DNA from 3 places in the Nonomuraea sp. NBC_00507 genome. Region 1 is predicted to be linked to each of the others. Evidence: riboswitches for the same ligand, from Rfam matches in the RefSeq annotation. Region 1 holds a riboswitch; each other region holds the start of a gene.
What was found. Region 1 has a riboswitch for cyclic di-AMP ahead of OHA25_RS26020 (coiled-coil domain-containing protein). Riboswitches for the same ligand answer to the same signal wherever they lie in the genome.

Region 1 (3,265 bases):
CCTGCTGGAAAAGGTGCACGGCGGCGCGACCGCCCTCGGCCCGGGATCGACCGAGGAGCCGGGCTTCACCGCGAAGTCCGCCCGCCAGCAGCAGGAGAAGCAGGCCATCGCGCGCTGCGCGGCGCAACTGGTGCGCCCCGGCACCGCTGTGGCGCTGTCCGCGGGCACCACCACCTGGGCGCTGGCGCACCACCTGATCGGTGTGCCCGAGCTCACGGTGATCACGAACTCCATCCCCGTCGCCGACGTTTTCCACCGCAATCCGCGCGCCGACCGCACGGTGGTGCTGACCGGCGGCGTACGCACGCCATCGGACGCCTTAGTGGGCCCGGTGGCCGTGGCCGCCATCCGCCGCCTGCACGTGGACACGCTCTTCCTCGGCGTGCACGGGATGAGCGTGCGGGCCGGGTTCACCACGCCCAACCTGCTCGAGTCCGAGACCGACAGGGAGCTGGTGGCGGCCGCCAACCGCCTGGTCGTCCCGGCCGACCACACCAAGTGGAACACGGTGGGCATCAGCACCATCGCCGAGCTGAGCGAGGCCGACGTGGTCATCAGCGACCCGGGGCTGCCGGAGGAAGCACGTACGCATCTGGCCGAAACGGCCGGGGAACTGATCATCGCGGAGGGCTCGCTTTGAAGCGCACCATCACCAACCTGGCCGACGGCCGAGAGCTGATCTACTTCGACCGGCGGGACGACGCCGACAGGAGCGCGATCGACCGGCGGTCGCTGGACCCCCGGCCGGTGGCCTCTGAGCTGCGCTACGACCCGCTGACCGAGGAGTGGATCGCGATCGCGGGGCACCGGCAGACGCGGACGCACCAGCCGACCGGCACGGCGGCCGAGTGCCCGCTGTGCCCGTCGTCGGAGACGCGCTCGACGGAGATCCCGGCGTACGACTACGACGTGGTGGTGTTCGAGAACCGCTTCCCCTCTTTTGCCGAAAATATCGGGACTTATGGGGAAGTGGGCGGGCTGAGTGAGGTCCGTCCGGCCGTGGGCCGCTGTGAGGTGGTCTGCTTCACCTCCGAGCACTCCTCGTCCTTCTCCCGGTTGTCTGACGCCCAGGTCGAGCTGGTCATGGAGGCATGGGCCGACCGCACGGCCGAACTGTCCGCCATCGAGGGCGTGGAGCAGGTCTTCTGCTTCGAGAACCGGGGCTCGGAGATCGGCATCACGCTCGCGCACCCGCACGGCCAGATCTACGCCTATCCGTACGTCACCCCGCGGACCAAGCTGCAGCTGGGCGCCGCCTCTCGCTACAAGGGAAACCTGTTCGCCGACGTGCTGGCCGCCGAGCGCGCCGCCGGCACGCGGGTGGTGGCGGCCAACGAGCTGTGGACGGCTTTCGTGCCCGCCGCCGCGCGCTGGCCGTTCGAGGTGCACCTCTACCCGCACCGGCAGGTGCCCGACCTTGCGGCGCTGACGGAGGCGGAGCGCGCCGCGTTCGCGCCGCTGTACACGTCGGTGCTGAAGGCGTTCGACGGGCTGTTCGGGGTCGTGATGCCGTACATCGCGGCCTGGCACCAGGCGCCGGTACGGAAGGGCCGTGAGCTGGCTTACCTGCACCTGGAGCTGTTCACCATCAGGCGGGCGCCGGAGAAGCTGAAGTATCTGGCGGGGTCGGAGTCGGCGATGGGGGCCTTCGTCAACGACGTGCTGCCGGAGGAGGCCGCACGCATGCTTCGATCACGAGTAGATCACTAATAGATTTCTACTTAAGGTCGCATGACTCGGGATCTACCACTAATATCCCGATAAGCACCGGCCGTAACGGCCGGTGCCCGCCTAATCCCGGGCGAGTTGCCCGGGAGCCGGGGACCCATCGCACGTGGGGTGAATCCACTTCGGTGGTAGGGATCTCCCATGCCCGAACCCGTCAGCTAACCCGGCCGGCAGAGGGAGAGGAAACATCTACGTGGCGGCTGCCCTGATTCGCTCGGGAGCTCCGCTCCCTTCGCCGTCCCTCGCGAGTCTTGCCATCAGCCTCATCACCGCCGCCGCCGTCGCCTTCTTCCCGGCGACCTCGGCGTCGGCGGCCCCCAAACCGACGGAGTCCGAGCTCCGCGCCCAGCTCAAGCAGCTCAACAGCAAGGTCGACAAGCTCATCGAGCAGTACAACCTCAAGCGCGTCGAGCTGGCCAAGGCCCAGCAGGCCGCCAAGACGGCCAATGAGCGCCTCGCCACCGCGGAGCAGACGCTGGCCGCGGCCGAGCAGCGGGTCGCCGAGATCGCCCGGCTTCGCTACCAGAACGGCAACCCCCCGGTGCCGGGTTTCATGCTGCCCGCGAGCGGCGGCAGCGCGGCCGTGCTCAACCAGCTCACCGTCGAACAGCAGGCCTTCGTGCAGGGCGTGGCCAAGGCCCGCGACGACAAGGAGAAGGCGGCCAAGGACGCCGCCGCGCTGGCGTCCGAGATCCGCGGGGACGCGGCCCAGGTGGACAAGCAGCGTGACGAGGCCGAGGACGTCATCGAGGACATCAAGAAGAAGCTCCAGGACCTCGTGCCGTACGGCACCGGCCGCAAATCCGACGGCAGCTGGGCTCCCGAGCTTCCCTCCGGCTCCGACAACATCACTCCCCGCACCCGGCTCATGCGCGAGCAGGTGGGCAAGAACTTCTCGCTGCCGTACACGGTGGGCTGCTTCCGCTCGGGCTCCGGCGGCGAGCACCCGCTCGGACGCGCCTGCGACTTCATGATGAGCACCGGAGGCTCGATGCCGTCGGCCGCGAACCTCGCGCTGGGCGACCGGATCGCGGAGTGGGCGATCAAGAACATGGACAAGCTCGGCATCAAGTACGTGATCTGGAAGCAGCGCATCAACCACGGCTCGGGCTGGAGCGGAATGTCGGACCGCGGCAGCATCACCGAGAACCACTTCGACCACGTGCACATCTCCATGCACTGAAAGCCGCACACCAGGCCGAAGGTAAAGTCAGGGCTCATGATCGACTCCCGCACCCCACCACCCCTCACCGGCGACGAGCTGACGGTGCTCAACAACTGGCTCGAATGGCACCGCGCCACCCTCGCCGTCAAATGCGCGGGCCTGTCGGACGAGCAGTTGCGCCTGCGCTCGGCCCCGCCCTCGACCCTGTCCCTCCTCGGCCTGGTCAGGCACATGGCGCACGTCGAACGCTCCTGGTTCCGCCGCGTGCTGAACGGCGAGGACATCCCCAAGCTGTGGGACAAGGACCGCGACAACGACGCCGACTTCAACGACGTCGACACCGCCTCGGCCGAGGAGGCGTTCGCCACGTGG
Region 2 (3,265 bases), 3.3 Mb from region 1:
GCCGTCTACGTCGTCATCGAGGCCATCAGCCGCATCGGCGGCACGGCCGAGGTGTCCTCCGGGCCGATGCTCGTCGTCGGCGCGATCGGCCTGATCGTCAACGTCGTGGCCCTCCTCCTCCTCCGGTCGGGCGCCGCCGAGAGCCTCAACGTGAAGGGCGCCTACCTGGAGGTCGTGGCCGACACCGCGGGCTCGGTCGGCGTCATCGTCGCCGGCTGGCTCGTCGCCACCACCGGCCAGCCTGTCTGGGACACCCTCGTCGCCCTGGCCATCGGCGCCTTCGTCGCCGTCCGCGCCGTCTCCCTCGGCCGCCAGGTCTTCGCCGTGCTGGGTCAGCACGTGCCGGAGGGCGTCGACGCCACCGCGGTCGCGGCCGACCTGTCCGCCATCGACGGCGTATGCGACGTCCACGACCTCCACCTGTGGACGCTCACCTCCGGCATGAACGTCGCCACCGCCCACCTGGTCACCAGCGACCCGAACGACAACCACGCCGTCCTGGACCGGGCCCGCGACGTGCTGCTGCGCCGCCATCACATCGCCCACGCAACCCTGCAGGTCGAGCCGACCGATCACCAAGGATGCGACGAACTGGGCTGGTGAGTGGTTAAGGGCGCAAAAAAAACGGGTGGTGCAGGAGTCTTTCCTGCACCACCCGTTATTTTCTGGCGACCTGCCTTGGGGTCAGGCCTTGTACTCGGGGTAGCCGTAGCCCACGACGTGGGCCTTGGGCCGGATGCGCTGCTCGACCTTGCCGTTTCCGGTGTTGCCCTCGATCGCGGTGATGGTGCCGTCGCCGTTGTCCTTCTTGACCATGCCGACGTGGTCGATGCCGTCGGTGCCCTGGCCGTTCCAGTCGTAGAAGACGACGGCGCCGGGCTTGGCCTCGGCGCCCCAGTGCTTGTTGGCCTGGAACCACTTGGCGTAGCTGACGGTGTAGGCGTCCCAGCCCATCGTGGGGCGCGCGCCGGCCTGCTCGCCGACCCAGGAGACGAACATGGCACACCACGGGGCGTTGGCGTAGGCCTGCAGGCTGCCGCCGTCGCGGGCGACGGTCTCGGCTGCCCGCGGGGAGGACATGTACCAGCTGTGGAAGGGGGTGCCGCCGCCGGCGGCGTTCTCGCTCACGCCGATCTGCGACTCGGCGATCTTCAGTACGGTGTCGGCGCTCACCTGGCCGGCGCCCTTCTGCGGGATGGCCTGGGAGGCGGGGAGGTTGGACCGCGCGGGTTGCGTGGACTGCTGGTCGGCGGCGAAGGCCGGGGATCCGGCGACGACGGTCGCGGTCATCCCGGCGGCGACCAGGGAGAGGCTTGCGGACGTCAGGGCACGAGCGAAGACGTTCTTGGCCATGGGTGAAAAATGCTCCTAGCTTCCATGCCGCCTACCGGGTTAGCTGACGGGTTCGGGCGTGGAAGTGCCCTACGGGGCGCTCGTATCGAGCGCGCCGATTCACCCCAGATGAAGTGGGTCCCCGGTTCCGCAGATTGCGAATTCGGCGGCCGCGTCATGGTCACGGACTCGAAGGTCCATGCCGATGAGACGCGGTCTCGGCAATACGGAGGACGTTACGCGGCACTGCCAGGCGTACGTCCTGATTCCTCAAGGTAAGCGAACGGCATAGAGAGATGCAAACCCCGATGGGGTGCAGGCAACAGAATGCCCTATGAGATAGGCGATCGGGGCGAAATCTTTTACCTACTCCGGGCCGTTGACGGGGTTTGCCAAAGGCGCCCGGCAACGGCGACTTCTGCCCGGCCAGGAACCGTCATGGCGAGCGCTGCGTGCCTGGTCATAGCCTCACGGGAATGCATTGGGCCCCGCTTGCGCTATCTGTGGATAGATATATACCTTTTGCGTAATCGCGGTATACGTTGTGGCGAGCTGTCGTCACCGTCGTTGCCGTTTTGTTGACCGGACCGCGCGTCCCGAGGGGATCTCTGGGATGGCGTTCGTCCGCCGAATCCGCGCCTCGCGGAGCCGGGGATCCCCATCTTTCTGCGCGCGTAGGGCGCTTCCACGCCCGAACCCGTCAGCGAGCCCGGTAGGCGGCATGGAAACAAGGAGTCAATACCCCATGCCCAAGCCCCGGCTTGCCGCAGTCGCCCATTCCCTCAAGGCCCTCAAGAACCGTCTCGACCTTCCCACCAAGGCGCTCAGCCTCGCCGTCGGTGGCGCGATCCTGGCCGCAACCGCCGCCCTCACGGGTGTGGTCGGCACAGCCATCGCCTCATCCCCTGAGCACAGTCCGGTGCAGGAGGCTCAGCCCGCGTCCCGATCCCTGGCCTTCGGCCTGGACATCTCCAACCACGAGCCGCTGTACGACTGGAGCGCGAGCTCGGCCCAGTTCGGCATCATCAAGGCCACCGAGGGCACGAGCTTCCGTGACGCCTCGTTCGCCAGGCACTGGCGCGAGCTCGACAAGAAGCAGATCGTGCGCGGGGCCTACCACTACGGCCACCCCGGCAACGACCCCATCGCCGAGGCGGAGCACTTCCTGTCCGTGGTGAACTCCCAGCCCGCCAAGCAGGGCGACCTGCTGGTCCTGGATCTGGAGACCACCGACGGCGAGTCCGCCGGCGAGGTCAACGCCTGGGCGAAGGCGTGGTTGTCGCACGTCAAGGCCAAGACCGGGGTCACCCCGATGTTCTACAGCGGCTGGAACTTCGCCGACACCTACGGCAAGGGCCTGGCCGAGTATCCGCTGTGGGTCGCCCACTACAGCAAGCCCAAGGGCGCGCTCACCCCGCCCGCCGACTGGAAGTCGTGGACCATCCACCAGTACACCGACGTCCCGGTCGACGAGAACGTCTCCGCGCTGACCACCGAGGAGCTGCGTGACCTGGGCCGCCCCGCCGCCTGACACCCTCCCCTCGGCCCACGGTCGCGGACGCCGGGGGTGGCGTCTCCCCGTTCGCCACCCCCAAGGCCCTCAGGGACGGATGAGGACCTTCAGCGCCTCGCGGGCGGCCATCGCCCGATAACCGTCCGGCACGTCCTCCAGGCCGACCGTGCGGTCGAAGACACGGCCGGGCTCGATCGTCCCGTCGAGCACCTCGGGAAGCAACTCCTCGATGTACGCGCGAGCCGGCGCCACCCCGCCGGTCAGGGTGAGGTTGCGCAGGAACTCGGCAAATCCCATCGGCACCTGCTCATACTGCGGCACACCGACCCGGCTCACCGCTCCGCCGTCGCGGGCCACGGCGAAAGCCGTCACGATCGCCTCTTCGGTGCCGACGCACTCCAGCACCGCGTGGGTGCCGTC
Region 3 (3,265 bases), 3.3 Mb from region 1:
GATAAGGCTGGCGACCGGACGGGTTCCCGCTTTCGCGCTCGGCGCGGGCGGGGAAACGGCTCTCACCCGCGTCCGCCGGATGCTGAACCCGCAGGCGCCGCTCGACCGGCGCGAACGCCTCGCGGGACTCTCGGCGGTGGCGGCGCTGCTCGCCGGTCCGGCCGTCCTGGCCGCGGCCCCAGGCGTGGGCGCGTTTCTCGCCCACCATTGCCATTCCTTCCTCATCACGCTCTGATCTTCTACGAAGAGTGGTAGTAGCCGACTGTAGACTCGCGCCATGAGGTATGTGGGTCGGCGGCTGCGTACGGGCGCCGCAGGAGTCGTGCTGGCTGTAGCCCTGGCAGCCTGTGGCCAGGCGTCGCCGGAGCCCGGCGGAGCGGCTGAGCCGGACCTGGGCGTAGGACACGTTCACGGACTCGGCGTCGATTCCGCCGACGGCGCCCTCTACGTCGCGGGGCATTACGGGCTGTTCAAGGTCACGTCTCCGACCACCATGGCCCGGGTAGCCGACCGCAACCAGGACCACATGGGCTTCACGATCGCCGGCCCGAAGACCTTCCTGGCCAGCGGGCACCCCTCGGCCGAGGACGTCTCACCCGGGGTCCCGCCGCACCTCGGCCTCATCAAGTCGACGGACTCAGGGGTCACCTGGAAGTCGATCTCGGAGCACGGCTCCGCCGATTTCCACTCCATCCAGCCCGCCGGCGACAGCCTCTACGCATTCGACAGCCAGACGTCGAAGGTCTGGCGAAGCCTCGACGGCGGTGCCACCTGGACGCAGGGCACCGAGGAGAGGGTGATCGACCTCGGGGCGGGCGCTGACGAGCCCTCGCGCGTGTATGTGACGACGCCGGATGGGCTGAAGGTCAGCGAAGACGGAGGGGTGAACTTCACCGACGTGGCGAAAGCGCCCCTGCTCAGCCATGTGGACGCCCTCGCCGGCGGGTGGCTGGTGGGGCCGGGAGCCGACGGCAAGATTCACACCAGTCAGGACGGCGGCAAGACCTGGTCGGCCGCCGGCGCACTTCCCACCCAGGCGGTCGCGTTCACGGCCGTGGACCGGCAGCGCCTGCTGGTCGCCCTGGAGGACGGGACGGTGCTGGAGTCAAAGGATGGCGGCAAGACCTTCGCCACCGCATTCCGCGCCGCAAGCTGAGCCGCCGCCCGGCTAGGCGGCCAAACTCCGATGCCTGTCGCTCGTCCTTCGATGCCGCCCACCCGTCGAGGAGGATTGCGCGGATGGCCGCATCCTCGACCGCTTGATGATCAGGACGGCGCCGAGCAGCGCGGCGAGGGCGCCTGCCGGGACGGCCATCGTGTCTACGAGGGACATGGCCTCTGCTGGATTCGGCGCGATGACCGCCGCCGCGGCTTTCGGCGGCACGGCTTTCCCGAACGCGGCAGGCTGCTCCGGAGGTGAGTCCAGTTCGCCTTCGAGCATGAACACTTCCCTATCGTTGTCTCCCGCCTTCTCCTGCACCTTTCTCGGCAGCCCGTACCCTACGACCTTGCTCTGGTCGCGCTGCTTGCGCTTCAGCCATAGCTTGTCGACGTTGCCCTCGATCGTGGAGATCCGTTCGCCGTCGGCCCTCTCAACGATGCCCGCGTGATCGATGCCCTCGACGTTCTTGGAGCCGCTCCAGTCGTAGAAGACGATCGCACCCGGCTCCGGCGTGTCACTCCAGGCCCTTTGAGCCTTGAACCACTTCGCATGGTCGACGGTGTAGGCGAACTCGCCGACGTACTTCTCCACGCCCGCCTGGGTGGCAGCCCACGTGATGAACATGTCGCACCATGGAGCGGTCTTGAAATAGGGATCGCTTTGATCCACGTTGGCGTAATACCAGTCGCCGAACTTGGTGTAGCCGTTGCTCTGTTCCTGGTAGCCGAGATACTTCTGGGCAGCCTCAAGCAGGCCCTCAGCAATGGACGCCATGGGTCGGGGGAATGGCCCTTTCTCCTTGACCGCCTACCGGGTTAGCTGACGGATTCGGGCCAGGAGACGCCCTACCACCGCGTATGCGGCCGATTCACCCCGTGCGTGGATCGCTCCACGCGATTGGTTCCCCGGTTCCCGCCACGGCGGGATTGAGCGGCTGACCGGTCGCCTTCGGGAGAAGGCAGGTCACCCAGCCAGTACGACCCAGGGTAGTAGAGAACTTGACCTGATCGTGACGTAATGCCCAAAAGATCTGCCTGGAGGAGAACATTGGGCACCGCCCACCCACCGCGTCTATGCCGTGGTTACCGTGGGCTTCTCGCTCTTCTTACGGCGTTGCTCCTGCTGCTTGCGCCACCCGTACCGGGTCAGCCCCGACGGCTTGACCACGGAGAGGGTAGTGATCAAGAGCAACACCACGAGGCCGCCGAGGGAGTGCAGCAGTGTGCCGGGCGTGGCGCGGGGATCGGCGCCGGAGGCGGCGAACTCCGCCATAGCGCCGACCGTCTGCGTCTCCTTCAGCAACACAGCGGTGGCAACGACCGTGAGCAGGAACTTCACCAGTACCCAATAGTGCCGCAGCAGGCCCCACGGCGTTCCAAGCGACTGGAGGAGGCCAGTGGCCAGCGACGAGAGGGCCAGGGGGACGATGACGTACGAGACTGTCAGCTCCATCGCGAGGTATCCGCCTCGGACGGTCGCGACGTCCTGGCTGGTCACTGCAGCGACATCGAGTGCCGTGTACGCGGCGACCGCGCCGAGCCAGCCGACCGAGGAGGTGACATGGGCGATGAGGGCGGCCTTGCGGACGCCGGGGGACATGGTCATTTGTTGCCGCTCCCGGCCGGGGCCTGCTGATCTGTGACGCCGCTTCCCGCGGGCATGTGGCGTCCAGGTCCGTGCTCCCCGCCGAGGCCGGTGAGCAGCGTGATGGTGAAGCCCAGAACCAGGATGCCGATGACGATCCCGGCCGCTTTCACCCAGCGAGGCATGCGTGGGGGCGTCCTGCGCTCGGGAACGGGGAACAGGTCAGCCATGTTCGCGGTCCTTTCTCCTTGGGCCCACAGGTTTCGGGCGTCACGACGCCATGTGCGGGGCGTCGAGCGCCATGGCCACCAGTCCACAACGAACGGCCGAACCGCGAATCCCCTCAAGAGGAGATCCTTCGCGTCCCCACGGTGTGGACGAGGGTCACCCTTTGGGGGGATTCTCGGCTGATCCCGCGCGAGTAACCTCTAGGTTTGTGTCCTCGAAGACCATCGCATACCGGCTCTTCGCGGTCCGGCCAGTCTGGGGAGTGCTGTTCGACATCACGCTGACGATCGT

Region 2: linked by a shared signal. The riboswitch ahead of OHA25_RS41700 (CHAP domain-containing protein) and the one ahead of OHA25_RS26020 (coiled-coil domain-containing protein) in region 1 are both predicted to bind cyclic di-AMP.
Region 3: linked by a shared signal. The riboswitch ahead of OHA25_RS41410 (CHAP domain-containing protein) and the one ahead of OHA25_RS26020 (coiled-coil domain-containing protein) in region 1 are both predicted to bind cyclic di-AMP.

The regions. Positions count from the first base shown of each region.
Region 1 is NZ_CP107853.1:5,335,601-5,338,865, forward strand. It holds gene OHA25_RS26010 (DeoR/GlpR family DNA-binding transcription regulator) at 1-640, shown strand, start outside; gene galT (galactose-1-phosphate uridylyltransferase) at 637-1,710, shown strand; cyclic di-AMP (ydaO/yuaA leader) riboswitch at 1,779-1,915, shown strand; gene OHA25_RS26020 (coiled-coil domain-containing protein) at 1,922-2,911, shown strand; gene OHA25_RS26025 (DinB family protein) at 2,948-3,265, shown strand, end outside.
Region 2 is NZ_CP107853.1:8,643,968-8,647,232, forward strand. It holds gene OHA25_RS41695 (cation diffusion facilitator family transporter) at 1-603, shown strand, start outside; gene OHA25_RS41700 (CHAP domain-containing protein) at 685-1,353, opposite strand; cyclic di-AMP (ydaO/yuaA leader) riboswitch at 1,367-1,511, opposite strand; cyclic di-AMP (ydaO/yuaA leader) riboswitch at 1,948-2,066, shown strand; gene OHA25_RS41705 (glycoside hydrolase family 25 protein) at 2,078-2,863, shown strand; gene OHA25_RS41710 (zinc-binding dehydrogenase) at 2,933-3,265, opposite strand, start outside.
Region 3 is NZ_CP107853.1:8,590,133-8,593,397, forward strand. It holds gene OHA25_RS41400 (M56 family metallopeptidase) at 1-235, shown strand, start outside; gene OHA25_RS41405 (F510_1955 family glycosylhydrolase) at 278-1,156, shown strand; gene OHA25_RS41410 (CHAP domain-containing protein) at 1,169-1,936, opposite strand; cyclic di-AMP (ydaO/yuaA leader) riboswitch at 1,952-2,105, opposite strand; gene OHA25_RS41415 (hypothetical protein) at 2,234-2,767, opposite strand; gene OHA25_RS41420 (hypothetical protein) at 2,764-2,976, opposite strand; gene OHA25_RS41425 (sensor histidine kinase) at 3,183-3,265, shown strand, end outside.